2 regions of the Enterobacter dykesii genome follow, and region 2 is predicted to be linked to the other one. Evidence: predicted binding sites of a transcription regulator. Region 2 holds the regulator's gene; the other holds the start of a gene.
The links. Region 2 encodes Fur, which represses iron uptake genes when iron is present. Its sites were predicted from a motif close to ATAATAATGAGAACNACTATCAA; they were not measured.
Positions count from the first base shown of each region.

Region 1: the regulator Fur is predicted to act here: its motif matches at 3,277-3,299, upstream of sodA (superoxide dismutase [Mn]).

Region 1 covers NZ_CP126604.1:4,443,506-4,459,114, reverse strand. Annotated here, with positions in the region: gene rhaS (HTH-type transcriptional activator RhaS) at 291-1,127, shown strand; gene rhaR (HTH-type transcriptional activator RhaR) at 1,201-2,049, shown strand; gene rhaT (L-rhamnose/proton symporter RhaT) at 2,050-3,084, opposite strand; gene sodA (superoxide dismutase [Mn]) at 3,373-3,993, shown strand; gene yiiM (6-hydroxyaminopurine reductase) at 4,065-4,739, shown strand; gene cpxA (envelope stress sensor histidine kinase CpxA) at 4,792-6,165, opposite strand; gene cpxR (envelope stress response regulator transcription factor CpxR) at 6,162-6,860, opposite strand; gene cpxP (cell-envelope stress modulator CpxP) at 7,011-7,517, shown strand; gene fieF (CDF family cation-efflux transporter FieF) at 7,670-8,563, shown strand; gene pfkA (6-phosphofructokinase) at 8,738-9,700, shown strand; gene F0320_RS21250 (sulfate ABC transporter substrate-binding protein) at 9,836-10,825, shown strand; gene F0320_RS21245 (CDP-diacylglycerol diphosphatase) at 10,933-11,676, shown strand; gene F0320_RS21240 (SLC13 family permease) at 11,750-13,054, shown strand; gene tpiA (triose-phosphate isomerase) at 13,102-13,869, opposite strand; gene F0320_RS21230 (DUF1454 family protein) at 13,981-14,577, opposite strand; gene F0320_RS21225 (DUF805 domain-containing protein) at 14,690-15,109, shown strand; gene fpr (ferredoxin--NADP(+) reductase) at 15,110-15,609, opposite strand, start outside.
Region 2 covers NZ_CP126604.1:1,217,831-1,233,439, reverse strand. Annotated here, with positions in the region: gene speF (ornithine decarboxylase SpeF) at 1-65, shown strand, start outside; gene potE (putrescine-ornithine antiporter) at 62-1,375, shown strand; gene pgm (phosphoglucomutase (alpha-D-glucose-1,6-bisphosphate-dependent)) at 1,410-3,050, opposite strand; gene seqA (replication initiation negative regulator SeqA) at 3,075-3,623, opposite strand; gene ybfF (esterase) at 3,807-4,580, shown strand; gene ybfE (LexA regulated protein) at 4,709-4,996, shown strand; gene fldA (flavodoxin FldA) at 5,152-5,682, shown strand; gene fur (ferric iron uptake transcriptional regulator) at 5,973-6,419, shown strand; gene chiQ (ChiQ/YbfN family lipoprotein) at 6,514-6,843, opposite strand; gene chiP (chitoporin ChiP) at 6,891-8,288, opposite strand; gene glnS (glutamine--tRNA ligase) at 8,736-10,403, opposite strand; gene nagE (N-acetylglucosamine-specific PTS transporter subunit IIBC) at 10,573-12,594, opposite strand; gene nagB (glucosamine-6-phosphate deaminase) at 12,923-13,723, shown strand; gene nagA (N-acetylglucosamine-6-phosphate deacetylase) at 13,779-14,927, shown strand; gene nagC (DNA-binding transcriptional regulator NagC) at 14,936-15,609, shown strand, end outside.

The DNA of each region.
Region 1 (15,609 bases), 1.3 Mb from region 2:
CTTCTTAAGTCATTGGTGCTGAGTGTAAAAAAGGGACGAAAAGACCACCTTCTCGTCACTGACAGCACGAATCTCGCGCTGGCAAGAAAGCAAAGATGATCGTGAGGAAGTTCACAATTTCCTGTTATGGCAGGGTTTTCGGGCAATGTGACGCTGACCGCATTTCCCGATTTTTCCGTCTGTTTCTTGAAAAACTGACGGCTTTTGCGCCGTTTGCTGTCAAAAATTTAAGGTGAGTGCGGAAGGCCTTAATTACTATTCGAGAACTTTCCTCATTGGTGGGGGCCGTTATGACCGTATTGCACAGCGTCGATTTTTTCCCGTCGGGAACGTCTCCGGTTGCGATAGAGCCCCGGCTCCCGCAGGCTGCGTTTCCTGAACATCATCATGATTTTCATGAAATTGTGATTGTCGAGCATGGAACGGGTATTCATGTCTTCAACGGCCAGCCCTACACCATCAGCGGCGGTATGGTGTGCTTCGTGCGCGATCACGACAGGCATTTGTATGAACATACCGACAACCTGTGCCTGACCAACGTGCTCTATCGTTCGCCGGACGCGTTCCAGTTTCTGTCGGGGTTGAACAAGCTACTGCCCCAGGAGCAGGATGGACACTACCCGTCTCACTGGCGGGTCAATCAGTCCACGTTGCAGCAGGTGCGCCAGCTGGTGAATCAACTGGAGCAGAGCGAGGGCGGGCAGGAGACGTATGCTATTGCCTCCCGAGAGCTGCTGTTTATGCAACTGCTGGTGCTGCTGCGTCGCAGCAGCCTTGTGGAAGGGCTGGAAAATAACGACGCGCGCCTGAACCATCTGATGGCCTGGCTGGAAGATCATTTCACCGAGGATGTCTGCTGGGAGACGCTGGCGGATGATTTTTCACTGTCCCTGCGCACCCTGCATCGCCAGCTTAAGCAGCACACCGGGCTGACGCCGCAGCGCTACCTTAACCGTCTGCGCCTGATCAAAGCGCGTCATCTTTTACGTCACACCGACGAAAGCGTCACGGATATTGCCTACTGCTGTGGTTTTAGCGACAGCAATCACTTTTCAACGCTGTTTCGCCGGGAATTTAGCTGGTCGCCGCGCGATATCCGTCAGGGAAAGGATGCTTCACTCCAGTAACGCGAATGCAATCACCGTTTTATTGCCGCAAAAAGGCTAATAATATCCGGTTATTCACCGTAGAGGTGGTGGTGTGGCCGCTCAGTTAATTCTTCGCAAAGATGATTTTTTTGCCTCCGCGAGTCAGGCCGTCGCGGTGGCCGACCGCTACCCGCAAAATGTCTTTGCCGAGCATACCCACGAGTTTTGCGAGCTGGTGCTGGTATGGCGCGGCAACGGCTTACACATCCTCAACGACCGGCCTTACCGCATCACGCGTGGCGATCTGTTTTACATCCGCGCCGAAGACAAACACGCTTACGCCTCGGTTAACGATCTGGTGTTGCAGAACGTTATCTACTGCCCGGACAGGCTTAAACTGAATGTCGACTGGCCGGCCCATATCCCCGGTTTTCTCAATGCCAGAGGCGAACCCCACTGGCGCTTAAGCAGCAACGGCATGACTCAGGTGCGCCAGACGATCGCCCAGCTGGAGCAGGAGAGTCAGAAGCACGATCCCGTGGCAAATCCGATGGCGGAACTGCTGTTCGCCCAGCTGGTGATGACCCTCAAACGTCATCGTTACGCGACCGATAACCCCTCCGCAACCGTCCAGGAAGCGCTGCTGGACAAGCTGATTGCCCGGCTTGCGGGCAGCCTGAACAAAAGTTTCGTGCTGGAAACGTTTTGCGAGCAGGAGCAGTGCAGCGAGCGCGCGCTGCGCCAGCAGTTCCGCACCCAGACGGGGATGACGGTGAACCACTACCTGCGCCAGCTGCGCATCTGCCACGCCCAGTACCTGTTGCAGCATACCGAGCTGATGGTCAGTGAAGTGGCGATGCGCAGCGGATTTGAGGACAGTAATTACTTTTCGGTGGTGTTTAACCGCGAGGTGGGGATGACGCCGGTTCAGTGGCGTCATCGCAGTCGAAAGGCAGCGTAATCAGTTCGCCATGCCGAGGCCCACGATATTGGCCGCGATAATAATCACCACGCAGCCCAGGCTCAGCACGCCCACCGGACGACGCCCGGCGTTATTCCACTCCTTCAGTACCAGCCCAACCAGTCCGCCACACAGCACGTAGAAGCTCATGTGCAGCATCCAGCTTATGTAATCGTACTGCGGTGGAATGCTGGCGTGGCCCCAGGCGTAGAAAAAGAACTGCAGATACCACATGAGGCCGCCCAGCATCGATAGCAGCACATTGGTGATGATTAAGGATTTTGCCAGTGAGAAATCGGCTTTTACCGACAAATCCTTCACTTTTGCCAGACGAATGAAGCAGAAGCCGAGGTTTACCAACGCGCCGCCGCCCATGATCACCACGTAGCTTGGCAGCGCCACGTACAGCGGGTCGACGCCCAGCGCGGCGGCCGCTTCGTGCATGGGTTTTGCGGCGTTCATGGCGAACGACATGCCCGCCGAGAAGATGCCGCACATCACTGCCAGCAGCAGCCCCTTCTTCAGGTTAAAGTCTTCGGCTTTGATGCCCATCTTGCGCTCTTTCAACTGCCCCGCGCGGGTGACGATACCCACGCCTATCACCGCGACAAGCACGCCAAGCAGCGTCATTTGCCCGCCTTTGGTGTTGAGCAACACGTCGACATTGCCGTTAAGAATGGGCGTCATCAGCGTGCCGACGATGAGCGTAATGCCAATTGCGATACCAATACCCATCGACATCCCGAGGTAGCGCATGGTCAGGCCGTAATTGATGTTGCCGATGCCCCACATCGCACCGAACAGAAACACCGGCAGCAGGGTGGAGGCACTGAAGGAAGTAAAGTAGCCCCAGAAATCCGGAAGCAGAATGGCGCTAATGGTCCACGGCAAAATCAGCCAGGACACGGTACCGCCAACTGACCACATGGTTTCCCACGACCACCCTTTCACCTTTTTAAACGGGGCATAGAAACAGGCTGCGCTGGCCGCGCCTATCAAATGCCAGAAGATACCCATCGTAATCGCATGATTCATTTTTACGTCCTCATCGTTTTTATAGCCGGTGGCTTCCCCCCGGCTTGATGAGTGTAAAAATTAAGCAGTTCAGGAACCTTCAGACGGTTGCCGCAATTTTGTTTTGGATGGCAATCAGCACGTTAACCGGGTGAGCAGACTCACAATTTTGTGATAAGGCAAAAAACAAATAACCTTATAAAAACTACGGCATTGATAATCATTTTCAATATCATTTAATTAACTATAATGAACCAACTGCTTACGCGGCATTAACAGCTGTGCCGCCCGACAATAATGGAGAGGATTATGAGTTATACACTGCCATCCCTGCCGTATGCCTACGACGCACTGGAACCGCATTTCGACAAGCAGACGATGGAAATCCATCACACTAAACACCACCAGACCTATGTGAACAATGCGAACGCCGCGCTGGAAAGCCTGCCAGAGTTCGCTAACCTGTCTGCTGAAGAGCTGATCACCAAGCTGGACCAGCTGCCAGCGGACAAGAAAACCGTTCTGCGTAACAACGCTGGCGGCCACGCTAACCACAGCCTGTTCTGGAAAGGCCTTAAGACCGGTACCACCCTGCAGGGCGACCTGAAAGCGGCTATCGAGCGCGACTTCGGCTCCGTTGACAACTTCAAAGCGGAATTCGAAAAAGCCGCTGCAACCCGTTTCGGCTCTGGCTGGGCGTGGCTGGTTCTGAAAGGCGACAAGCTGGCGGTAGTGTCTACTGCTAACCAGGACTCCCCGCTGATGGGTGAAGCAATTTCTGGCGCATCCGGCTTTCCAATCCTGGGTCTGGACGTGTGGGAACACGCTTACTACCTGAAATTCCAGAACCGTCGCCCGGACTACATCAAAGCGTTCTGGGACGTGGTGAACTGGGACGAAGCAGCAGCGCGTTTCGCCGCTAAAAAATAAGGTTGCATTGACGCCTGTGAGAAGCGAGTCTTATGACTCGCTTTTTTTGTATCTGCGTAATGGAGGCAGCAATGCATTATCCGGTGAACGTGTTTACAGGCAAGGTAAGGGAGTACGACGGCAGCCGCCCGAGTGCCATCGCCAAAATTCAGGTCGACGGTGAGCTGACGTTAACCGACCTCGGGCTTGCGGGTGACGAGCAGGCCGAAAAGAAAATCCACGGCGGGCCCGAGCGCGCGCTGTGCCACTACCCGCGTGAACACTATCAGCACTGGAAAACCGAGTTTCCCGAGCAGGCGGATCTCTTCGTCGCCCCCGCGTTTGGCGAAAATCTTTCCACCGAAGGGCTCACCGAAAAGAACGTGTTTATCGGTGATATCTACCGCTGGGGCGATGCCCTGATTCAGGTGACGCAGCCACGCTCGCCGTGCTTTAAGCTCAACTACCACTTCGGTATTCAGGATATGTCGGCCCAGCTGCAAAAAGCGGGTAAAACCGGCTGGCTGTATCGCGTGGTGCTGGCTGGGCAGGTTTCAGCGGACGCACCGCTTGAACTGGCGTCGCGCCTGAGCGATGTGTCCGTTTATGACGCCTGCGCCATTGCCTGGCATACGCCGTTTGACGACGAGCAGTATCACCGCCTGCTGTCGGCGGCGGGGCTATCAACCAGCTGGACAAGAACGATGCAGAAACGGCGTTTAAGCAATAAGATCGAGGATAATTCGCGGAGATTGTGGGGGAAATAGTCTTCCAGGAAAGTAGGCCGGGTAAGGCGAAGCCGCCACCCGGCACTAAAAGCTACGAACGCTTATACAACGGTAGCCACAGCGTTAACCGTAGTCCACCCAGCGGACTGTCATCGGCTTTCACCCAGCCGCGGTGCTGCTGCATGGCGGTTTCAACAATCGCCAGCCCCAGCCCCGTACCGCCCGATTCCCGGTCGCGCGCTTCGTCGGTACGGTAGAACGGACGGAAAATCTGCTCGCGGTCTTCCGGGCTCACGCCAGGACCGTCGTCATCGACAATGACGGTAATCCCGTCTTTATCCACCGAGAACGCCACCTCAATCTTCGTATGCGAGTAGCGAAGAGCGTTACGCACGATGTTCTCCAGCGCGCTTTCCAGCGTGTTGGGGTTACCGTACAGCGGCCACGGGCCCGGCGGGAAGTTGACGGTGAAGGATTTACCCATCTGTTCCGCTTCGAACGCCGCGTTGTCCAGCACCTCGTGCCAGAGGTGATTGGCTTTCACCGTTTCGCTGACCAGCGCGTTTTTCTGCTGATTGCGCGACATGACCAGCAGGTCGTTGATCATGCTGTCCAGACGATGCGCTTCCGTTTCAATACGCTCCAGCTCTTTGCTCTCACCGCTGCGGCGACGCAGCAGCGCGGTGCCAAGCTGCAAGCGCGTAAGCGGGGTACGCAGCTCGTGCGAGATATCCGACAGCAGACGTTGCTGCGCGGTCATCATGCGATCGAGGGCGCTCACCATCTGGTTAAAACTGGTTCCGGCGGCAAGGAACTCCTGCGGCCCGGCTTCCAGTTCAGGGTGTTGTCGCAGGTTACCCTGCGCCACCTCATCGGCGGCATTCTTCAGCTTACGCGCCGGTTTTGCCAGACTCCACGCCAGCCATAACAGCAGCGGTGAGCTGACCAGCATGGTGACAATCAGCAGCAGGAGAGGGCGGTCAAACAGCAGGTTGATAAAATCAGACTGGGAGTTGCTCGCCGGACGGATCAGGTAGAGCTGATAATTATCCTCTCCGTCCCTGACGGAGAAAGGCCCCACCATCTCTACGCGGCCATATTTTTTCTTCTGGGGATGATCGGCGTTATCCGCCTGGCCAATGAAGTTGCGGATAATCTGCATTTCATTGCGATCGGCCCCAATCACGCGGCCTTCGCTGGTTACCAGCAGCAGGCGTTGTCCGGGCGGCGCCCACTTGTCGATAGCGCGAAACAGCCTGCGCCACCACATTAAATCGTTCGGCGGATCGTTTGCCAGCTCGGCTTCCACGTGCTGCTCGATCATCACGCCCTGACGTTGCTCGCTGTCGAGAAGCTCCGTCATCTGGCGTGAGTCGAGTTTTGGCAACATCAAAACGAGCATTAAAACCAGTGCCAGCGTCAGCCAGAAGATGGCGAAGATGCGGGCGGTTAAGCTTCCTATCATGAAGCGGAAACCATCAGATAACCGCGACCACGCAGGGTTTTAAACCATGGATGACCGTCTTTACGCTCCGGCAGCTTACGGCGCAGGTTAGAGATGTGCATGTCGATGGCGCGGTCAAACGGGGTGAGGCGTTTGCCCAGCACTTCCTGGCTTAGATGTTCACGCGAAACCACCTGGCCGAGGTGCTGCGCCAGCAGATACAGCAGGGTGAACTCCGTGCCGGTCAGTTCCAGCGTCTGGCCATCAAAGCTTGCTTCCTGACGGCCCGGGTTCAGGCTCAGGGAGTCGACTTCAAGGGTGGGTGAGCTGTTGTCGGTATTTTGCTGCTGCTCGCTCCAGTGCGAACGGCGCAGGATAGCGCGAATACGGGCAACCAGTTCACGGTCGTTAAACGGCTTCGGTAAATAGTCATCCGCGCCCAGCTCAAGGCCGAGTACGCGGTCAAGTTCGCTGCCGCGCGCGGTCAGCATGATTACAGGAGTCTGGTGTGTCTGGCGAAGCTCTTTCAACGTATCAATACCGTTTTTCTTCGGCATCATCACGTCGAGCAAAAGTAAATCGATGCTGTCGTCAAGGAGACTCAGCGCCTGCTCGCCATCATGGGCAACCAGGACGTTGAAACCTTCCATGTCGAGCAACTCCTTTAAAAGGGATGTGAGCTCTCGGTCATCATCAACTAACAGGATTTTATTCATTGTTTAAATACCTCCGAGGCAGAAATTACGACATCAAGGCTATCTAATCCATGACTTTACGTTGTTTTACACCCCCTGACGCATGTTTGCAGCCTGAATCGTAGACTGTCTCTCGTTGAATCGCGACACGAAAGATTTTGGGAGCAAGTGATGCGCAAAGTTACCGCTGCCGTCATGGCCTCAACGCTGGCGTTCAGTGCGTTTAGCCAGGCTGCTGAAGCTATCATCAGCGATAACAGTCCCTTACAAGAGGGTGCAACGCAGAACAGCAGCCAAAGCCATATGTTTGACGGCATAAGTTTAACCGAACATCAGCGTCAACAGATGCGAGATCTGATGCAGAGGGCACGACACGACCAGCCCCCTGTTAATGTTAGCGAAATGGAGACAATGCATCGCCTTGTCACCGCAGAAAATTTTGACGAAAGCGCTGTACGCGCTCAGGCCGAAAAAATGGCACAGGAACAAGTTGCCCGCCAGGTAGAGATGGCGAAGGTCCGCAACCAGATGTTCCATCTGCTAACGCCCGAGCAGCAAGCGGTTTTGAACACTAAACATCAGCAGCGAATGGACCAGCTGCGTGAGGTTGCACGGATGCAGCGAAGCTCAGAAACGTCGTTTTTCAGTAGCAATAGCAGTACCCGTAGTAACCAGTAAACCCTGTTTTCCTTGCCATAGACACCATCCCTGTCTTCCCCCACATGATGTGGGGGTTTTTTTTGCCTCGCATCCGCCCTGTTAACCGTTTATTCATCCTTAGACTCCCCATGCTTCCGTTATAATAGCGGCATGACATGACAGGAGCGTTTATGAATCAATCCTATGGAAGACTGGTAAGCCGGGCCGCCATTGCGGCGACCGTCATGGCCTCCAGCCTGTTACTGATTAAAATCTTTGCCTGGTGGTATACCGGCTCGGTCAGTATTCTGGCGGCGCTGGTGGACTCGCTGATGGACATTGCCGCCTCGTTGACCAACCTGCTGGTGGTGCGTTACTCGCTACAACCAGCGGATGAAGAGCATACATTTGGGCACGGCAAAGCGGAGTCGCTGGCCGCGCTGGCGCAAAGTATGTTCATTTCCGGCTCTGCGCTGTTCCTGTTTTTAACCGGGATTCAGCATCTCGTTTCGCCGACGCCGATGAACGATCCCGGCGTGGGCGTGATTGTGACGATCGTTGCGCTTATATGCACACTTGTTCTGGTAACGTTCCAGCGTTGGGTTGTTCGCAAAACGCAAAGTCAGGCTGTACGGGCGGATATGCTTCATTATCAATCTGATGTTATGATGAATGGGGCTATTCTTATTGCGCTCGGTCTGGCCTGGTATGGCTGGCATCGCGCCGATGCGTTATTTGCGTTAGGGATTGGTATCTATATTTTATATAGCGCCCTGCGGATGGGGTATGAAGCGGTGCAATCACTGCTTGACCGCGCCCTCCCGGACTCAGAACGTAATGAAATTTTTTCTATCGTGACCTCCTGGCCCGGCGTCAGCGGTGCACACGATCTTCGAACGCGGCAGTCAGGGCCGACCCGCTTTATTCAGATTCATATTGAAATGGAAGACAACCTGCCACTGGTTCAGGCTCACGTTATTGCTGAGCAGGTCGAGCAGGCGATTTTGCAGCGTTTTCCTGGGTCAGACGTCATCATTCACCAGGATCCCTGCTCGGTTGTACCCGGTCATGTTGGGCTTTCGTAATTCGTTGTAAAAAAGTGAGCCAGGCCAGCATTTTGTGTATAAATTACCGCCGTTTGGTCTGACCTGAATCAATTCAGCTGGAAGGGATTGATATACTATTTGCAGTATTCGTTGGTCGATAAGTTTCTTCCGGCAACAGATTTCAATTTTGCATTCCTAAGTTCAGAGGTAGTCATGATTAAGAAAATCGGTGTGTTGACAAGCGGCGGTGATGCGCCGGGCATGAACGCGGCAATTCGTGGTGTTGTCCGTGCAGCGCTGACGGAAGGCCTGGAAGTTTTTGGCGTTTATGACGGTTATCTGGGCCTGTATGAAGATCGTATGGTTCAGCTCGACCGTTACAGCGTGTCTGACATGATCAACCGTGGCGGTACTTTCCTCGGTTCCGCGCGCTTCCCGGAATTCCGTGATGAACACGTTCGTGAAGTGGCTATCGAAAACATGAAGAAACGCGGCCTGGACGCCCTGGTGGTTATCGGTGGTGACGGCTCCTACATGGGTGCAAAACGTCTGACCGAAATGGGCTTCCCGTGCATCGGTCTGCCGGGCACCATCGACAACGACATCAAAGGTACTGACTACACTATCGGCTTCTTTACTGCGCTGGGTACCGTTGTTGAAGCGATTGACCGTCTGCGTGACACCTCTTCTTCTCACCAGCGTATCTCTATCGTTGAAGTGATGGGCCGTTACTGTGGCGACCTGACGCTGGCGGCAGCCATTGCGGGCGGTTGCGAATTTATCGTCGTGCCAGAAGTCGAATTTAGCCGTGAAGATCTGGTGGCTGAAATCAAAGCGGGCATCGCGAAGGGTAAAAAACACGCGATCGTGGCTATCACCGAGCATATCTGTGACGTTGACGAGCTGGCGAAGTACATCGAAGCCGAAACCAAACGCGAAACCCGCGCGACCGTACTGGGTCACATCCAGCGCGGCGGCTCCCCTGGCCCTTACGACCGTATTCTGGCGTCCCGTATGGGCGCGTACGCGATCGATCTGCTGCTTCAGGGCCACGGCGGCCGCTGCGTCGGTATTCAGAACGAAAAACTGGTTCACCACGACATCATCGACGCCATTGAAAACATGAAGCGTCCGTTCAAAGGTGACTGGCTGGACTGCGCGAAAAAGCTGTACTGATTCTCCTGGCCCTCTTCTTTCGCGAAGAGGGCCATTATTCCTCTACGTTATAGCCAATCTTTTTTTATTCTTTAATCCTCGAATCGCTTTCTGGCACGCTGCATTCATCAAAACACTACACAAGAGAGCTGGGCGATGAATAAATGGGGCGTGGGTTTAACATTTTTGCTGGCATCGACCAGCGTTCTGGCTAAGGATATCCAGTTACTGAACGTGTCATACGACCCGACGCGTGAACTGTACGAGCAATACAACAAAGCGTTTGCGGCACACTGGAAGCAGGAAACCGGCGACAACGTGGTGGTTCGCCAGTCGCATGGCGGCTCCGGCAAGCAGGCGACGTCCGTGATAAACGGTATTGAAGCCGACGTGGTGACCCTGGCGCTGGCCTACGATGTTGACGCGATCGCCGAGCGTGGCCGCATCGACAAAAACTGGATCAAACGCCTGCCGGATAACTCCGCACCCTACACCTCGACCATCGTCTTCCTGGTGCGTAAAGGAAACCCGAAACAAATTAAAGACTGGAACGATCTGATCAAACCGGGCGTTTCTGTCATTACCCCGAACCCGAAAAGCTCCGGCGGCGCTCGCTGGAACTACCTGGGCGCATGGGGCTACGCGCTGCATCACAACAATAACGATCAGGCCAAAGCGCAGGAATTCGTGAAAGCGCTGTATAAAAACGTTGAAGTGCTAGACTCCGGCGCGCGTGGCGCCACCAACACCTTCGTCGAGCGCGGGATTGGCGACGTGCTGATTGCCTGGGAAAATGAAGCCCTGCTGGCCACCAACGAGCTGGGTAAAGACAAATTCGAGATCGTGACCCCGAGCGAATCGATTCTGGCTGAGCCGACCGTTTCAGTGGTCGATAAAGTGGTTGAGAAGAAAGACACCAAAGCGGTGGCGGAAGCCTATCTGAAGTATCTGTACTCGCCAGAAGGCCAGGAAATTGCGGCGAAAAACTTCTATCGTCCACGCGATCCGGCCGTTGCGAAGAAATACGAAAGCGTATTCCCTAAACTGAAACTCTTCACCATTGATGACGAGTTCGGCGGTTGGACCAAAGCGCAGAAAGAGCACTTCTCTAACGGTGGCACTTTCGACCAAATCAGCCAGCGCTAACCATTAGCCAATGACACGGTGACCCGGCGTGAGAAATCCGCCGGGTTTTTTATTTGGTCATCATTTTGCGTTACTCTTTTGCCTCTATTGAAAACAGGGAACGCGTTGTGAAAAAAATTATCTTTTTGATCCTCATTGTCATCGCCCTTGCCGCTGGCGGCGTGTACTGGATGAAGGCGGGTAATCCGAATGCGTTGCGACATATCGTTCTCGACCAGTGCGTGCCGAATCAGATCCAGAATCGTAACCCGGCACCCTGTGCGCAGGTGAAAACGGATGCAGGCTATGTGGTATTTAAAGATCGCAACGGGCCGCTGCAATACCTGCTGATGCCAACCTACCGCATCAACGGCACCGAGAGCCCGCTGCTGACCGAAGCGCATACGCCGAACTTTTTCTGGCTGGCGTGGCAGTCGCGCAGCTTTATGACCCTCAAGCGTGGCTCCGAGGTGCCTGACAGCGCTATTTCGTTGACGATTAACTCGCCGACTGGCCGCACCCAGAACCATTTTCATATTCATATCTCCTGCCTGCGCCCGGACGTGCGCGAGAAGCTCAACGCGGCACAGGGAGAAATCAGCACCCAGTGGCTGCCTCTGCCCGGGGGACTAGAAGGACATGAGTATCTTGCTCGCCGCGTGACCGAGAATGAACTGGTCCAGCGCAGCCCGTTTATGATGCTGGCGGAAGAGCTGCCGGAAGCGCGCGACCATATGGGGCGCTTCGCGCTGGCGATGGCGCAGCAGTCGGATGGCTCTTTTGTTTTGCTGGCGACCGAGCGTAACCTGCTCACGCTTAACCGCGCGTCCGCTGAGGAACTGCAGGATCATCAATGCGCTATCCTGAAGTAACCCCACCATAAATCGCGTTTACTCGGGCTACCTGTCACCGTAGACTTGCTGAAAAATTCTACAGGAGACAGGTATGTCGCTCTGGTTAACGTATCCTCTGCTGCTGCCCTCACTGATCGTTGGCGTCACCATCGTGCTGTGGGCGACGTCGCTATTGCCGGAATTCATCACCGCGCTGCTGTTCTTCACGGCGGCAATGACTGCGAAGATCGCCCCGCCGGAGGTCATCTTCGGCGGTTTTGCCTCGTCGGCTTTCTGGCTGGTATTCAGCGGCTTTGTGCTCGGCGTGGCGATCCGTAAAACCGGACTGGCGGACAGGGCCGCCCGGGCGCTGTCGGCAAAGCTCACCGACTCCTGGGTGTTGATGGTGGCGAGCGTGGTGCTGCTGAGCTACGCGCTGGCGTTTGTGATGCCGTCGAACATGGGACGTATTGCGCTGCTGATGCCGATTGTCGCGGCGATGGCAAAACGCGCCGGTATCGCCGACGGCTCCCGCGCCTGGTTCGGGCTTGCGCTGGCGGTGGGGTTTGGGACTTTCCAGCTGTCGGCGACTATCCTGCCTGCAAACGTCCCTAATCTGGTGATGAGCGGTGCGGCAGAAGGCTCGTACGGCATCCATCTGAACTATGTCCCGTATCTGCTGCTGCACACGCCGGTGCTGGGCATTCTCAAAGGCCTGATTTTGATTGGCCTCATCTGCTGGCTATTTCCCGGTAGCCCAAAACCGTCGAAGGAACAGGCGCCGTCTGAGCCGATGGGGCGAGATGAAAAGCGTCTCGCCTGGCTGCTGGCTGTGGTGTTGGGTATGTGGGTCACGGAGAGCTGGCACGGCGTGGGGCCGGCGTGGACGGGGCTGGCGGCGTCGATCATCGTTATGCTGCCGCGCATTGGTTTCATTACCGGGGAAGAGTTTTCTGCGGGAGTGAATATGCGTACCTGTATTTACGTCGCGGGTATTCTCGGTCTGGCAATCGTCGTGACGCAAACCGGTATCGGAACGGCTGTTGGCGAGGCGTTGCTTCGCATTATGCCGCTGGATGCAGACAGACCGTTCACCAGTTTCCTGGCGCTGACCGGTATTACCACGGCGCTCAACTTCATTATGACCGCCAACGGCGTTCCGGCGCTGTACACCACGCTGGCGCAGAGCTTCTCGGACGCGACCGGTTTCCCGCTGCTGTCGGTAATCATGATTCAGGTGCTGGGCTATTCCACGCCGCTGCTGCCGTATCAGGCGTCGCCGATTGTGGTGGCGATGGGGTTAGGAAAGGTGCCTGCAAGGGCGGGGATGATGCTCTGTCTGGCGCTGGCCATTGCAACGTATCTGGTGCTGCTGCCGCTGAATTATCTGTGGTTTAGCGTGTTAGGCAGGTTGTAGGGTTTTGTAGGGCGGGTAAGCGCAAGCACCACCCGCCACAAAGGCAATTACGCCTGTTTAGCCGCTTCTGCTGCCTTAACGATCACTGCGAAAGCGTCAGCTTTCAGGGATGCACCGCCAACCAGCGCGCCATCGATGTCTGGCTGGGTGAACAGCTCAGCAGCGTTGGAAGCGTTTACGGAACCGCCGTACTGGATAATCACTTGCTCAGCGACCTTCGCGTCGGCTTTAGCAATGTGGTCACGAATGAATTTGTGAACCGCCTGAGCCTGGGCAGGGGTTGCAGATTTGCCGGTACCGATCGCCCAGACTGGCTCGTATGCGATTACCGCGCCTTCGAACGCTGCCGCGCCCTGGGTTTTCAGCACTGCGTCGATCTGACGTGCACACACTTCTTCGGTTTTGCCCGCTTCGTTTTCCGCTTCGGTTTCACCGATGCACAGCACCGGGATCAGACCCTGCTCTTTCAGCACGGCGAATTTCTTCGCGATGAACTCATCGGATTCTTTGTGATAGGTGCGACGCTCTGAGTGGCCAATGATGATGTATTTCGCGCCAATATCTTTCAGCATTTCAGCGGAGGTTTCACCGGTGAACGCGCCAGACAGGTTAACGTCAACGTTCTGCGCGCCCAGAATGATGTGGCTGCCGTCAGCGGCGTGTTTAGTCAGATCCAGATACATATCCGGCGGAGCGATAGCAACCGCGCAGCCCGTCACGCCAGCCAGCTCTTTACGCAGGTTCGCAACCAGCTCGTTTACCATGTGGCGGCTGCCGTTCAGTTTCCAGTTACCCATCACTAAAGGATGTCGCATTTCAATTCTCCACGCTCAATAAGCGAATTAAGGAATATGGCCACCCTGTCGGGCAGCATGGTCTGTGAATCAGTATAGAGATTTTCCCTCGAAAGGCTTTGCTTTTTGTCATTAATTCGCCCCGCCGAGGGTGTCAGATAGTGCCAGCTTAATCGGTTCAACAGCGAAGGTCAGTCCTTTTTCGCCGTTGTCCGCCACAACATAGCGGATCGCGCCTTCGGTATCGGTGTAGTAACGCTTGTTTTTACCCGCGGCCAGCAGTTTTTGCAGCTTTTGCTGGCTTTGCTTTTTCGTCAGCGCAGGGGTAAAGGCCTGCAATACCGCGCTCATGTACTCCAGCGCTTTCGCCTTAGCGGCTTTCTGCTCCGGCCCTTGTATCGGCAGCCAGGTGATTTGCATGCTTTTGATTTTTAACGTACCGCGCTCCAGCGCCGTGGAAGCATACAAATTCTCGTTAATCTTGCTTGCCGCACGGGTCAGCGTGGGGGTATCGCGTGAGCCATCAATGGCGCGAAACTCATCCAGCGGCAGCGAGGGGTTGGTCTGATTGAAGGTTTCACGAAACTGGCTGATGGACTGATCGAACGACGGCGCGCCCGCCAGAAGATACGGTGCTGTGGTCGGGGCTGTGGTTTCGGCGGCGTGCAGGGGATAACCCGCGCTGAGCAGCGCTAAACACAGGAAAAGAGAACGTGCCGAACTTTTCATCAACATTGCCCCTGGCCGTAAGTGCTCATGATTAAAACGATATCTGGTCGGCTTGTCAAAAGGTCACAACTCCAGGGTAAAATGCGCGCTATACGATAATAAGGAACCTTACATGACCATACAGCAGTGGCTGTTTTCATTCAAAGGGCGTATTGGACGCCGTGATTTCTGGATCTGGATGGTGACGTGGGTTGTCGCCATGCTGCTTCTGTTTTTCGTTGCTTACAACGCCTGGCTGAGCACGCAAACGGCGGCCTTCGCGCTGGTCTGCCTGCTATGGCCAACGGCGGCGGTTGTCGTAAAACGGCTGCACGATCGCGGACGTTCCGGCGCGTGGGCATTTCTGATTATTCTGGCCTGGATGCTGGTGGCCGGAAACTGGGCGATGCTGCCGTCCATCCTGCCGTGGGTCGTGGGCAGGCTGCTGCCGTCGGTCATCTTCGTGATGATGATTGTCGATCTGGGCGCGTTTATCGGCACCCAGAGCGAAAACAAATACGGTAAAGACACCGTTGAGGTGAAATACCGCTGATCACCAGTAGTGTTCGGCGGTCATATGGCCCGGTCGGCGGCGAAGATGTTTCGTCATCTGCCGGGTATCCTTCAGAAGCTGCTGCGTGTCCCGCACCATCTGCGGGTTGCCACACAGCATGACGTGGCTGGTTTCAGCGTTTAGCGGCAGACCCACCGCGTCTTCCAGAGCTCCACTCTCAATTAGCGCCGGCACGCGGCCGGTAAGCGCTCCTGCTACGGTTTCGCGGCTGACCACCGTCTGAATCTTTAACTTTCCGCCGTACTGCTGTTCCAGCGCCTGCATTTGCGGCAGATAGCTCAGGTCTGCAGCGTAGCGCGCAGCGTGTACCAGCACGATGTTTTTAAAGCGCTCCAGATCTTTGCCGTACTGCAAAATAGAGAGATAAGGGCCGATGGCCGTACCGGTTGCCAGCATCCAGAGCGTGTCACAATCAGGGATCTCCTCGAGCATAAAGAAGCCTGCCGCTTCACTCACAATTTGCACCTCGTCGCCGGGCT
Region 2 (15,609 bases):
TTCGCTGTAACGTCATCAGACAACCCGCCGCTCAGCCCGCGCTGCTGAAAGGAGAGAAACTATGAGTAAGTCCAATAAGATGGGCGTGGTGCAGCTGACCATCCTCACCATGGTGAACATGATGGGCTCCGGGATTATCATGCTGCCTACCAAACTGGCAGAGGTGGGCACCATCTCTATCATCTCCTGGCTGGTGACGGCAGTCGGTTCAATGGCGCTGGCGTGGGCGTTTGCCAAGTGCGGAATGTTCAGCCGTAAGTCAGGCGGCATGGGCGGCTATGCCGAATACGCTTTTGGCAAGTCGGGCAACTTTATGGCCAACTATACCTACGGCGTGTCGCTGCTGATCGCTAACGTGGCGATTGCCATCTCCGCCGTGGGTTACGGTACGGAGCTGTTTGGCGCGACGCTCAGCCCGGTGCAAATTGGGCTGGCGACCATCGGCGTGCTGTGGATCTGCACCGTGGCTAACTTTGGCGGCGCGCGTATCACCGGACAGCTCTCCAGCATCACCGTCTGGGGCGTGATTATCCCGGTTGTCGGCCTGTGTATCATCGGCTGGTTCTGGTTTAGCCCGACACTCTACGCCAATTCCTGGAACCCGCACCACGTGCCGTTCTTTACCGCAGTCGGTTCTTCTATCGCCATGACGCTCTGGGCCTTCCTGGGTCTGGAATCCGCCTGCGCGAACGCGGAAGTGGTAGAGAATCCAGAAAAGAACGTGCCGATTGCGGTCCTCGGCGGCACGCTGGGCGCGGCGGTGATCTATATCGTCTCGACTAACGTGATTGCCGGGATTGTGCCAAACATGGATCTGGCCAACTCCACGGCGCCGTTCGGGCTGGCCTTCGCGCAGATGTTCACCCCGGAAGTCGGGAAAGTAATCATGGGTCTGATGGTCATGTCCTGCTGCGGTTCACTCCTCGGCTGGCAGTTCACCATCGCACAGGTGTTTAAATCCTCGGCTGATGAAGGTTACTTCCCAAAAATCTTCTCCCGCGTGACCAAAGCGGATGCGCCGGTGCAGGGCATGCTGGCGATTGTTATCTTCCAGAGCGGATTGTCGCTGATGACCATTAGCCCGTCGCTGAACAGCCAGTTCAACGTGCTGGTCAACCTGGCGGTGGTGACGAACATCATTCCGTATATCCTGTCGATGGCAGCGCTGGTGATCATTCAGAAGGTGGCGAAGGTGGATCCACGCAAAGCGCGTGCGGCCAATATCGTGGCGCTGATTGGGGCAATCTACAGCTTCTACGCGCTCTACTCATCCGGCCAGGAAGCGATGCTGTATGGCGCGATGGTGACCTTTATGGGCTGGACGCTGTACGGTCTGGTATCGCCGAGATTTGAATTGAAGAATAAGCATAGTTAAAAAAAGGGAGCCATTCGGCTCCCTTTTTTCATTCTTACGCGTTTTTCAGCACTTCGCTGACAATCTCTACCGCTTCTTTCTCAATCTGCTGACGGTGCTCAGCGCCGAGGAAGCTTTCGCAATAGATTTTATACGCATCTTCCGTACCGGACGGACGCGCGGCGAACCAGCCATTGTCGGTCATCACTTTCAGACCACCAATGGATGCGCCGTTGCCCGGTGCCGCCGTCAGACGCGCGGTGATAGGATCGCCTGCCAGGGTACTTGCGCTGACCATCTCCGGAGAGAGCCTGGACAGGGCCGCTTTCTGGGCTGACGTCGCGCTAGCCTGAATACGGTTATAGCTTGGTGCACCAAAGCGTGCCGCCAGGTCGTTGTAATGTTCCTGCGGGTTCTTACCGGTGACCGCGGTGATCTCCGCCGCCAGCAGGCACATGATGATGCCGTCTTTATCGGTTGACCATGGCGTGCCGTCGAAACGCAGGAAAGATGCGCCCGCGCTCTCTTCACCGCCGAAGCCGAAGCTGCCGTCGTGCAGACCGTCAACGAACCATTTGAAGCCCACCGGCACTTCCACCAGCTTGCGGCCCAAAGCCTCGACCACGCGGTCGATCATCGCGGAGGAAACCAGCGTTTTACCGACAGCCACCTCTTTGCCCCACTGCGGACGGTGCTGGAACAGGTAGTTAATCGCAACCGCCAGATAGTGGTTCGGGTTCATCAGGCCGGCAGGGGTGACGATACCGTGACGGTCATAATCCGGATCGTTAGCAAACGCCAGATCGAATTTGTCACGCAGCGCCAGCAGGCCCGCCATCGCGCACTCGGAGGAGCAGTCCATACGGATCGCGCCGTCTTTGTCGAGGTGCATAAAGCGGAAGGTCTGATCGACGTGATCGTTCACGATGGTCAGATCCAGCTTGTAATGCTCGGCGATACGTTTCCAGTATTCGATACCGGAGCCGCCCAGCGGATCCACGCCCAGCTTCAGGCCGGCTTTCTGGATGGCCGCCATATCGACGATATCCGCCAGCCCTTCCACGAACGGCTGAACCAGATCCTGCTCTTTCACGTGACCGGACGCCATGGCAGCATCCAGAGAAATGCGCTTCACGCCTTTCAGACCATCCGCCAGCAAGGCGTTCGCACGATCTTCCACCACTTTGGTGACGTTGGTGTCAGCCGGGCCACCGTTAGGCGGGTTGTATTTGATACCGCCGTCTTCCGGCGGGTTGTGGGATGGCGTGATAACGATACCGTCAGCCAGCGCGCCACCTTTTTTGTTGTGCACCAGGATGGCGTTAGAGATCGCAGGCGTTGGGGTGAAGCCGTTGTTCTCCTGAACAATCACATCGACACCGTTTGCCGCCAGCACTTCCACAACAGAGATGAACGCCGGTTCAGACAGGGCATGGGTATCTTTCCCCACGTAGCACGGACCGGTAACGCCGTTTTTAGCGCGCTCTTCCGCAATGGCCTGAGCAATGGCCAGAATGTGCGGTTCGTTAAAGCTGTGGCGCGCCGCGCTGCCGCGGTGACCAGATGTACCAAACTTCACTGCGTGTTCTGCGTTGCCCACGACCGGTTTCAGCACGTAATACTGCGCGGTCAGCTGAGCGACGTTAATCAAATCGCTTTGTTGTGCAGGTTGGCCTGCACGGCTGTGATTTGCCATTACCGGGTCCTTCTGATGCAAGGGTTAAATTGTACCGCAAACCTTTTCAATCAATTCCGCCGGGAACTGCATGGACTGCATGATGTGTTCAATCATGCTGCACTTGCGGCCCGTATTGGTATTGGTGATCACCCAGTACGGGGTGCCAGGGACATGTTTAGGTTTGGTTTGGTTGCCATTTTGCAGCAGCGTCTGTTCGTCGCCCGCGAAATAGACGCGAGTACGACCGTGCAGCGACTCGGTCGCTTCAGCAAACGCTTTGTTATCCAGTGAGTAAAGTGTAGATAGCACCAGCATAAAGCGGTTAACCGCCTTTTTCTGCTCCGCGTATTCATCGGAGAGCAGCAGCTCGCGCATCGCGCGCACTTTATCTTTTGCCGGCGTCACGGCAGGTTTTGCTTGCGCAACTACGCTCGGCTGAGACACGACATCTTTGGTGACTGGGGTAGCAGGCTGTGAAGCGGCGGAAATTTTAAGCATGCGCCGTAAAATGTCGGACGCGCTCTCCCCGATATGCCGCGTCTGGCTGGCAATATACTGATAGAGTTCGTCATCAACTTCGATTGTTTTCATCTTAATCCAGTGCGATATCTTATCTGAATACAAGTCATTGGGATTATAAGGTCAAATCCCAACAGCGGATAGCGTCAAACCAGGTTGGCAGCAAAAGTCAGATTAAACTGGAACCTTGCAGCCGGGCGGCAGAATGGTCAACATGATACCCTAACCTGACATACGTAAAAAAAGAACTTTGCCATGAAATTGAATACCCGAGCGCAAACTGCACAATCGCCGAACAATAATTCTCCCATCGTACTGGTTCACGGGCTTTTTGGCAGTCTGGATAACCTGGGCGTGCTGGCGCGCGATCTGGTTACCGACCACGATATTTTACAGGTCGATATGCGCAATCACGGTCTTTCCGGGCGTTTCGACGAGATGACCTACGCGGCAATGGCGCAGGATCTATTGGATACGCTGGATGCCCACGACCTGCAAAAGGTGACCCTCATCGGGCATTCAATGGGTGGCAAAGCGGTGATGGCCCTGACGGCACTGGCCCCGGAGCGTATTGACGGTCTGGTGGTGATTGACGTCGCGCCTGTGGATTATGACGTTCGCCGTCACGACGAGATTTTTGCCGCCATTAATGCGGTCACAGAAGCGGGTGTCGCGACGCGCCAACAGGCAGCCGCCGTCATGCGTGAGCATCTTGATGAAGAAGGCGTCGTCCAGTTCTTGCTGAAGTCGTTTGTTGACGGACAATGGCGTTTTAACGTGCCGGTGCTCTGGGATCAATACAATAACATCGTGGGCTGGGAAACCGTCCCCGCCTGGCCACACCCTACCCTTTTTATTCGCGGCGGAAACTCGCCTTACGTAACCGACGCGTACCGCGACACGCTGCTGGCCCAATTCCCGCAGGCACGCGCCCACGTGATTGCCGGTGCCGGGCACTGGGTGCATGCGGAAAAACCGGATGCTGTGCTGCGCGCCATTCGCCGCTATCTCGCTGATACTGCAAATTGATTAAAAAGAAAGCGACTGGAAGGCTGCGGGCTTCCAGTCGTTGGCGTGCCGTTTTCGGTGATGTATGATGGCGCGCTTATCGCCCAGGCATTAGCAGGGCGGCGTATTTCCCCCGAAGTCTCAGAATCATGGCCAAAGAACAAACGGACCGTACGACACTAGATCTGTTCGCGAATGAGCGTCGACCGGGACGACCGAAAACGAATCCGCTCTCGCGCGATGAACAGCTGCGTATCAATAAACGCAACCAGCTTAAACGCGATAAAAATCGTGGGCTTAAGCGTGTCGAACTGAAGCTTAACGCCGACGCCGTCGATGCGCTGAACGAGCTGGCTGACGCGCGTAATATCAGCCGCAGCGAGCTCATTGAAGAGATGTTGCTCGTCCAGCTTGAGACGTTACGCAGCCAGGCATAAGTCTGAAAATCCCCTTTAACGCCCTTTTCATGTAGCACAGAGTGCAGTCCTGCGCGATAGCTGTTTCCGCAGGGTTGCCAGTTCTGCTATTATTGCCCTTATCCGTGGCCGAATTGCGCCACCATACTATTAAGTTTCAAGAGGTTATTTTACTCATGGCAATCATCGGCATTTTCTTTGGCAGTGATACCGGCAATACCGAAAATATCGCAAAAAACATTCAAAAACAGCTCGGTAAAGACGTTGCTGATGTGCATGACATCGCCAAGAGCAGCAAAGAAGATCTGGAAGGCTATGACATTCTGCTGCTGGGTATCCCAACCTGGTACTACGGTGAAGCCCAGTGCGACTGGGATGATTTCTTCCCGACGCTGGAAGAAGTGGACTTCAACGGTAAGCTGGTCGCGCTGTTCGGTTGTGGTGACCAGGAAGACTACGCCGAATACTTCTGTGACGCGCTGGGTACCATCCGCGATATCATTGAGCCGAACGGTGCAGTGATCGTAGGCCACTGGCCGACCGCCGGTTACCACTTTGAAGCGTCCAAAGGCCTGGCTGATGACGATCACTTCGTAGGTCTGGCCATTGACGAAGACCGTCAGCCAGAGCTCACAGCAGAGCGCGTTGAGAAATGGGTGAAGCAGATCCGTGAAGAACTGCACCTGGATGATATTCTGAACGCCTGATTTTATCGCGGCGCAACTGCGGTTGCGCCCATGCCCCAGGTCAAACCGATTAAATTAATCGCTACAATCTTTTAACTTTTTCGCCCAGACCTGTACAATGTCTCCCTGATAAAACGTGGTTTTCCATTGAGCAAGTTTGTTGGTGATACCACGTTTTTATAAGCATATTTTGCCTGAGACTTGCAGTTTTCATTTAGCCATGGCAGTTCTATAATGAGACGCATTATCCCGGGTGCATTTTCTGTCACTTCCCACAGAAGTGAATCGTTTAGCAACAGGACAGATTCCGCATGACTGACAACAATACCGCATTAAAGAAGGCTGGCCTGAAAGTTACGCTTCCTCGGTTAAAAATCCTTGAAGTGCTTCAGGGTCCAGACAATCACCATGTCAGTGCGGAAGACCTTTATAAACGTCTTATCGACATGGGTGAAGAGATTGGGCTGGCTACCGTCTATCGCGTGCTGAACCAGTTTGATGACGCGGGCATTGTTACCCGTCATAATTTCGAAGGCGGTAAATCCGTTTTCGAACTGACCCAGCAGCAGCACCACGATCACCTGATCTGCCTCGATTGCGGCAAGGTCATTGAATTCAGCGATGATTCCATCGAAGCGCGCCAGCGTGAAATCGCGGCGCGTCATGGCATCCGCCTGACGAACCACAGCCTGTACCTTTACGGTCACTGCGCTGAAGGCGACTGCCGCGAAGACGACCACGCGCACGACGCGAAATAATAAGATTCATACTCTGAGCCAGCCGCAAGGTTGGCTTTTTTTTGCCTGAAAAAAGCCCGGTAAGCGCAGCGCCACCGGGCATGATAACAGCGAATTAGTTACTGTTATTGCTTCGTATTTCTTTCCAAATCTGGTCGCAACGCTTCGCAACTTCCTGATCGTTACCGGTTTTACGCGCCTGGATACAGGCCTGGTAATCCATTACGCGGACGTTCTCCTGCGTCGCGAACTGCTCGTGCGCTTTCTCTTTCTTCAGCACGTTCAGCACGCTCTGACAGGCTTGAATTTTCTCCGGCGATCCTTCCGCAGTATTTATACAGGCGCTATAGGCCTCCTTCAGACGGGAGTCCTCTTTCGGCGCCTCACTCTGAGCACACGCCACCAGCCCTGATGCCAGCAACGCGACGATTACGATTTTTTTCATCATATGCAGTCTCCATACCGGCGGGACTCGGCCCGCCGGGGCGTTCATCAGAAGATGGTGAATGGGGCGATAACCATGAATTTCACGTCACGCTCATCCTGGAAGATGTTGCCGTAACCGCCTGCATAGCTCGGGATATCTGAGTGGTTGTCATACTGAGTGAAGTGCAGTTTGAACATTGTGCCTTTCGCGCGGCCATCCTGCAGGGTATAGATAGCATCGAGGCTGTACGCAGACTCTTTCAGGCGATAGTTGGGATCGTAGTATGCATCCGGCGTGGCCATATCGGCAGGTTTTGCGTCCCAGGCGTAAGCGTAAGAAGCGCCCACCGCCCAGCCAGGCAGGTTCCAGTTTTTCAGGTCATACATTGCGCCAAAGAAGACCGCTTTCTCGCCGTCGGCGTTGAAGTCTGAGCGGTTATCCCACCAGATATCAAGACGACCGTTGGATGAGGCGTAGGTCGGGGTCATACGCTGCAGGAAGTAGCCCTGCTGCCCTTCCGCCTTCACCCATGTACCTTCCAGACGCAAATCAACCTGACCGACCTTGTAGCCGAAGGTTAACGCCTGCAGCCACGCGGTGCCGTCATAAATATCGTTGACGCCACCGTTGCTGACTTTGTCGCGCGTACCGTAGAACTGGTAGCTGGTGCTCAGCGGGCTACCCGCGACATCGAATTTATAGCTGGCCTTGGCAAAGTACTGATCGATATAGCCCTGCGCCTGACCAAATGCCGCTTCCAGCACCAGATCGTTTTTGAAGTCGTACTTCGCGCCCAACGAGTGCAGGTAATCGACTTTGGTTTTTTTATCGTTCTGGTAGAACTTGTCCATTTCGATGTGCCACGGTGCTTTGTACTCGTTGGTCCACATGTAGGAGAAGCTCAACGCACCCGCATCACCGTAGTCAAAGTTCGCCCCGGCTTCTGCACCCTGATAGGTACCCGGCATAAAGCTCCAGTGCGGTGCTAACAGAGTCTGACCGGTTGGCTGAATATAACCACCGCGCGCCCAAACCGGACCGTATTTAAATTTTGCGGCGGCTTTGTAAAGGCTGATGCCGCTCTTATCCCCGGACCAGTCTTCTTTATAGGCTTTATTACTGGAGGAGAAGGCAATTTCGTTCGGGTGGGCGCTGTCGCCGTTTTCCGCCATTTCAATCGCGGTGAACGCAGCAATATCCAGACCGAACATATCTGCGGCATAGCCTGACTGGAAGTCCAGGTTGGCGTTCCAGGTGGAGTGAGAAAGGTTGGTTTTGTATTTATCTTCAGTGACGTCTTTACGGTCACGTTCACGCTGCCAGTAATAAATACCGCCCGTGAGGGTAGAATCATCGATGAAGCCCGCCGCTTTCGCCTCTGGTGTCATCACCAGGCCCGACATTGCTGTCACACCGGCAATAGCCAGCGCCAGCGCACTACGTTTGCCACTGAACGTACGCATAGATTATTCCTCTTTGACGAATTAAAACGCCTGAAGCGGCGTAAATAAAAAAGACCAAATGGTCAGGGGTAGCTTTAAATACCCTCGAATTAACTACCGTCCTTAGGTTATTTTTCGCGACGCGAATTATCAATGCTTTTTAGCTGACAAAAGTCAGGATTATGACGAAGTGCACATAATTGGTAGTGCTTTGTAACATTTATGGGGAGGCGAGAAATGGCGGGGAATTATCAGGTATTTCAGTGACTAGACGTGGAACATTCTCCTTTTTTTATAACCTTTTTAATTTCCGTAATGACACGAACTTTTTTTTTGAAAAATAAGTAGCACCTCATTGACCTGATATTTTTATGACGCCTGTTTAGGTCCTGCCTTAATACCCTGATCGCTAAATAAAAAAACGCCGCATAGTGCGGCGTTTGTCTCTCATTGACCAGACCAGCAATATTATTCGCCGATCTTCGTCCAGGTATCACGCAGACCTACGGTACGGTTAAATACCGGTTTTTCCGCCGTGCTGTAACGGCTGTCCAGGCAGAAGTAACCTTCACGTTCGAACTGGAACGCTTTGCCCGCTTCAGCGGCTTTCAGAGAAGGCTCCGCATAACCCTGCTTGATCACCAGAGATTCCGGGTTGATGGTCGCCAGGAAGTCTTCCGCTGCACCTGGGTTAGGCACGCTGAACAGACGATCGTACAGACGAATTTCTACCGGCAGCGCGTGGGAAGCGCTCACCCAGTGAATAACGCCTTTCACCTTGCGGCCATCCGCCGGATCTTTGCTCAGCGTTTCAGCGTCATAGGAACAGAAGATGGTGGTGATATTCCCTTCCGCATCTTTCTCTACGCGCTCGGCTTTGATGACGTAGGCATTACGCAGACGCACTTCTTTTCCCAGCACCAGACGCTTGTACTGCTTGTTGGCTTCTTCGCGGAAGTCAGCGCGGTCAATCCAGATCTCACCGCTGAACGGCACGTCACGGCTACCCATTTCCGGTTTGTTCGGATGGTTAGGCATGGAGACCAGCTCGCTTTCACCCTGCGGATAGTTTTCGATAACCAGTTTCACCGGGTCGATAACGGCCATCGCGCGCGGGGCGTTTTCGTTGAGGTCTTCGCGAATGCAGGATTCAAGGGAAGCCATCTCGATGGTGTTGTCCTGCTTGGTCACGCCAATGCGTTTGCAGAACTCACGAATAGAGGCAGCAGTGTAACCACGGCGGCGCAGACCGGAGATGGTCGGCATACGTGGGTCATCCCAGCCTTCAACGTGCTTGTCGGTCACCAGCAGGTTCAGCTTACGCTTGGACATCACGGTGTATTCCAGATTCAGACGAGAGAACTCGTACTGGCGTGGATGCACAGGAATGGTGATGTTATCCAGCACCCAGTCGTACAGACGACGGTTGTCCTGGAACTCCAGCGTACACAGGGAGTGCGTAATGCCTTCCAGCGCATCGCTGATGCAGTGGGTAAAGTCGTACATCGGGTAGATGCACCACTTGTTGCCGGTCTGGTGGTGTTCCGCAAACTTAATGCGGTACAGCACCGGATCGCGCATCACGATGAACGGAGACGCCATGTCGATTTTGGCACGCAGGCACGCTTTGCCTTCTTCGAAGCCACCGGCACGCATTTTTTCAAACAGCGCCAGGTTCTCTTCCACGCTGCGATCGCGGAACGGGCTGTTTTTGCCCGGCGCGGTCAGCGTACCGCGATATTCACGGATTTCATCAGCAGACAGTTCGTCAACGTACGCCAGACCTTTATTGATCAGTTCAACCGCGTAGGCGTACAGCTGATCAAAATAGTCAGAGGAGTAGCAGATATCGCCAGACCAGTTGAAGCCCAACCATTGCACGTCGTTCTTGATGGACTCAACGTATTCGATGTCTTCTTTTACTGGGTTGGTGTCATCGAAACGCAGGTTGCACTGTCCCTGGTAGTCTTGCGCAATGCCAAAGTTCAGGCAGATGGACTTCGCATGCCCGATATGCAGGTAGCCGTTCGGCTCCGGCGGGAAACGGGTATGAATTGTGGTGTGCTTACCACTGGCCAGATCTTCATCGATGATCTGACGAATAAAGTTACTCGGGCGGGCTTCTGCCTCACTCATCGTGGATTCCTCAAAGCGTAAACAACGTATAACGGCATATGATCTTATAAGCCGGACGTAGTGACAACCCTTAAAACGTCTCTGAAGAAAATATTGGGGGCTTTTGCTGCAAAAAAAAGCGGCGGAGGATATCCCCCGCCGCTTAAGGCATGACTCTACTCAGGAGCGATTACTTGCCTTTAATCTCGTACAGCGGTGTTTGACCCGCAACAACCTGACCTTTCGCCTGAATGACCAGGCCACTGAAGTCGTCGATGTTGCTGCAAACGACCGGGCTTATCATGGAGCGCGCGTTGGCGTTCAGGAAGTCCAGATCCATTTCCAGAATCGGCTGCCCGGCCACCACTTCAGCGCCCTCTTCCACCAGGCGAGTAAAGCCCTGACCGTTCAGCGCAACGGTATCGATACCCATATGGACAACGATCTCCGCGCCATTTTCGGTTTCGAGGCAGAACGCGTGGTTGGTGTTGAAGATTTTCACGATGGTACCGGCCGCCGGAGACACAACGGTTTTGTCCGTTGGTTTCACCGCCACACCGTCACCAACCGCTTTGCTGGCGAAGGCTTCGTCAGGCACCTGCTCAATCGCAACGACTTCACCGGTTACCGGTGAAACCAGCGCGGCTACCGTTTTGGCGTTCGGTACCGCCTGCGGTTTTGCGGCCGCTGGCGCGGCGGCAGGTGCGGCAGAAGCTTCTGCTGCGGCTACCGGACCAGTGGTTTTCATGGCGTTAGCAATTTTCTCTGCCACGAAGCCAACGATAATCTGCACGCTGGTTTTGTTCAGGCGGATAACGCCGGAAGCACCCAGACGTTTGGCCAGCGCTTCGTTCACCAGGGAAGAGTCTTTGACGTTCAGACGCAGACGAGTGATACAGGCGTCGATACCGGTCAGGTTATCAGAACCGCCGATAGCGGCGATGTACTGACGCGCCAGACCTGATACGTCCTGATCCTGAGCACCGCTCACGTTCACATCCTGACCATCCGCTTCGCTACCGGCCACGGCCAGTTCACGACCCGGGGTCATCAGGTTGAATTTGGTGATAGTGAAACGGAACACTACGTAGTAGATCGCGAAGAACACCAGACCTTGCGGGATCAGCATCCACCAGTGGGTCGCCAGCGGGTTACGGGACGAAAGCACCATATCCACCAGACCGGCGCTGAAGCCGAAACCGGCAATCCAGTGCATGCTGGCAGCGATGAACACGGAGATACCGGTCAGCACGGCGTGGATCACATACAGAACCGGCGCCACGAACATGAAGGAGAACTCCAGCGGCTCGGTAATACCGGTGAAGAAGGCCGCAAACGCCCCCGCCATCATGATACCCAGCACTTTCGCTTTATTCTCTGGACGTGCGCAGTGGTAGATAGCCAGCGCAGCACCCGGCAGACCAAACATCATGATCGGGAAGAAGCCCGCCTGGTAACGACCGGTGATACCGACAACCGCTTTACCTGCTTCGATGGACTGTGCGCCACCCAGGAAGTTAGGGATATCGTTAATACCGGCAACGTCGAACCAGAATACGGAGTTCAGCGCGTGGTGCAGACCGACCGGGATCAGCAGACGGTTGAAGAACGCGTACACGCCTGCACCGACGGAGCCCAGTTTCTGGATGTGCTCACCGAAGTTCACCAGACCGTCGAAGATCATTGGCCAGACGTACATCATGATGAACGCGACAACGATCATCACAAACGAGGTCAGGATAGGAACCAGGCGGCGACCGCTAAAGAAGGAGAGCGCTTTTGGCAGCTCTACGCTGCTGAAGCGGTTATACAGTTCGGCGGAGATGATACCCACAAGGATACCGACAAACTGGTTGCTGATCTTCCCGAATGCCGCCGGAACCTGGTCCGCCGGAATTTTTTGGATCATGGCCACCGCTGCTGGCGAGCAGAGGGTGGTTAACACGAGGAAACCGACAAAACCGGTCAGCGCAGCGGCACCGTCTTTGTCTTTAGACATACCGTAAGCCACACCAATCGCGAACAACACGGACATGTTGTCGATAATGGCGGAACCTGACTTGATAAAGAACGCCGCCAGCGCGCTGGTATTACCCCAGCCGTTGGGGTCGATCCAGTAGCCGACACCCATCAGGATGGCTGCGGCAGGCAGCGTGGCGACCGGCACCATAAGTGCGCGACCAACCTTTTGTAAATAACCTAGAATACTCACTTTCTTCCCCCTATGAGACCCCGTTTAAGGCATGTTCTCAGCTCTGTTTTTTATTGTGTCACGAACTATAGATACAGTTGATGCTTCACTGGCATTGTGAGTGTGTGAAAAATTAATTCGTATCGCAAATTAAACGCGTACTTTTTGTGATTTTTGTCACCAAATATCGTTATTCACCCTCCCTTATACTGGCTAACAGCGAAAACTTATTTTATCATTCAAAAAATCAAGACGGATTGATCCGGCCTGAAAGTTTCCAGGTTACGCTTAAGTATCAGGTTCCGATAGCCATCCGCCCACTCTTCTACTTTAACTCTTGAGGTGAACAATGAGACTGATTCCCCTGGCAACTGCTGAACAAGTCGGTAAATGGGCCGCTCGCCATATCGTTAACCGTATTAACGCCTTTAAACCGACCGCCGATCGTCCTTTCGTTCTTGGACTTCCGACAGGCGGCACGCCGCTGACAGCCTATAAGGCACTGGTTGAGATGCATAAAGCAGGCCAGGTTAGCTTCAAACATGTTGTGACCTTCAATATGGATGAATACGTTGGCTTACCGAAAGACCATCCGGAAAGCTACCATAGCTTTATGCACCGCAATTTCTTTGATCACGTTGATATTCCATCTGAAAATATTAACCTGCTGAATGGAAACGCGCCTGATATTGACGCAGAATGCCGTCAGTATGAAGAAAAAATCCGTTCTTACGGTAAGATCCACCTGTTCATGGGTGGTGTAGGCAATGATGGTCATATCGCGTTTAACGAACCGGCGTCATCTCTGGCTTCCCGCACCCGTATTAAAACGCTGACCCATGACACGCGCGTGGCAAACTCCCGCTTCTTTGATGGCGATGTTAACCAGGTTCCAAAATACGCCCTGACCGTTGGCGTGGGCACCCTGCTGGATGCCGAAGAAGTGATGATTCTGGTGCTGGGTGGCGTGAAAGCGCAAGCGCTCCAGGCTGCCGTTGAAGGCAACGTAAACCACATGTGGACCATCAGCTGCCTGCAGCTGCATCCGAAATCAGTCATCGTCTGCGACGAACCGTCCACGATGGAGCTGAAGGTAAAGACGCTGAAATACTTTAACGAGTTAGAAGCCGAGAACATCAAAGGTCTGTAATTGAATAACCGCCTCTTCATCAAGAGGCGGCCGCTTTTTTTAACCGGGGGTCGTTATGTACGCTTTAACCCACGGTCGGATTTATACCGGCCATGACATTCTGGATGACCATGCGATTGTTATCGCTGATGGCCTGATTGAACGTGTTTGCCCGCTGGCAGAACTGCCGCCGGAGATTGAACAGCGCTCACTCAATGGAGCAGTAATCTCCCCCGGTTTCATCGACGTACAGCTCAACGGCTGCGGCGGTGTGCAATTCAATGACACCGCGGATGCGGTGACGGTCGAAACGCTGGAGATCATGCAGAAAGCCAACGAGAAATCGGGCTGCACCAGCTATTTGCCAACGCTCATCACCAGCAGTGATGACCTCATGAAGCAGGGTATCCGCGTGATGCGCGAATACCTGGCCAAACATCCTAACCAGGCGCTGGGTCTTCATCTTGAAGGGCCATGGCTAAATATGGTCAAGAAAGGAACGCATAACCCGAATTATGTGCGTAAACCGGATGCGGAGCTGGTTGACTACCTGTGTGCAAACGCCGATGTGATCACCAAAGTGACGCTGGCGCCCGAAATGGCGGGTACGGATGTGATCAGCAAACTGGCTGGTGCCGGGATTATCGTTTCAGCAGGCCACTCAAACGCGACGCTGAAAGAAGCGAAAGCCGGTTTCCGCGCGGGCATTACCTTCGCAACGCACCTTTACAACGCCATGCCATATATCACAGGCCGTGAACCGGGTCTGGTCGGGGCGATTCTGGATGAGCCAGACGTCTACTGCGGCATTATTGCTGACGGCTTACACGTCGATTATACCAACATTCGCAACGCTAAGCGGCTGAAAGGTGACAAGCTTTGTCTGGTGACGGATGCCACCGCACCTGCAGGTGCAAATATTGAGCAGTTCATTTTTGCCGGTAAAACAATATACTACCGCAATGGACTGTGTGTGGATGAAAACGGTACGCTGAGTGGTTCCTCTTTAACCATGATTGAAGGGGTGCGTAACCTGGTTGAACATTGCGGGATTGCGCTTGATGAAGTCCTGCGTATGGCAACCCTTTATCCGGCGCGCGCAATGGGCGTGGATAAACAGCTCGGCGGAATTGCACCAGGTATGGTTGCAAACCTGACGGCATTCACACACGATTATAAAATTATTAAGACCATCGTTAATGGTAACGAGGTCGTCACTGAGTAAGTAAAAGTATGACACCTGGCGGACAAGCTCAAATCGGTAATGTCGATCTCGTTAAACAACTTAACAGTGCGGCGGTATACCGCCTGATTGACCAGCACGGACCCATCTCGCGAATTCAGATAGCCGAACAGAGCCAGCTTGCTCCCGCCAGCGTGACAAAAATTACCCGCCAGCTCATTGAGCGCGGTCTGATCAAAGAAGTCGATCAGCAGGCCTCCACCGGGGGCCGCCGCGCCATCTCCATTATTACCGAAACCCGCAATTTTCAGGCCATTGGCGTCCGTCTGGGCCGTCATGACACCACGCTCACGCTGTACGATCTGAGCAGTAAAGCGATTGCGGAAGAGCACTACCCTCTTCCGGAGCGCACTCAGGAAACGCTGGAGCATGCGCTGCTGAATACCATCGCGCAGTTTATTGAAAGCTGTCAGCGCAAGATCCGTGAACTCATTGCCATCTCCGTGATTCTGCCCGGCCTGGTCGACCCGGAAAGCGGCGTGATCCGCTATATGCCGCATATTCAGGTTGAAAACTGGGGGCTGGTTGACGCGCTGGAAAAGCGTTTTAAGGTGACCTGCTTCGTGGGCCACGACATTCGCTCTCTGGCGCTGGCAGAGCACTACTTTGGTGCGAGCCAGGACTGTGAAGACTCTATTCTGGTGCGCGTTCACCGAGGAACGGG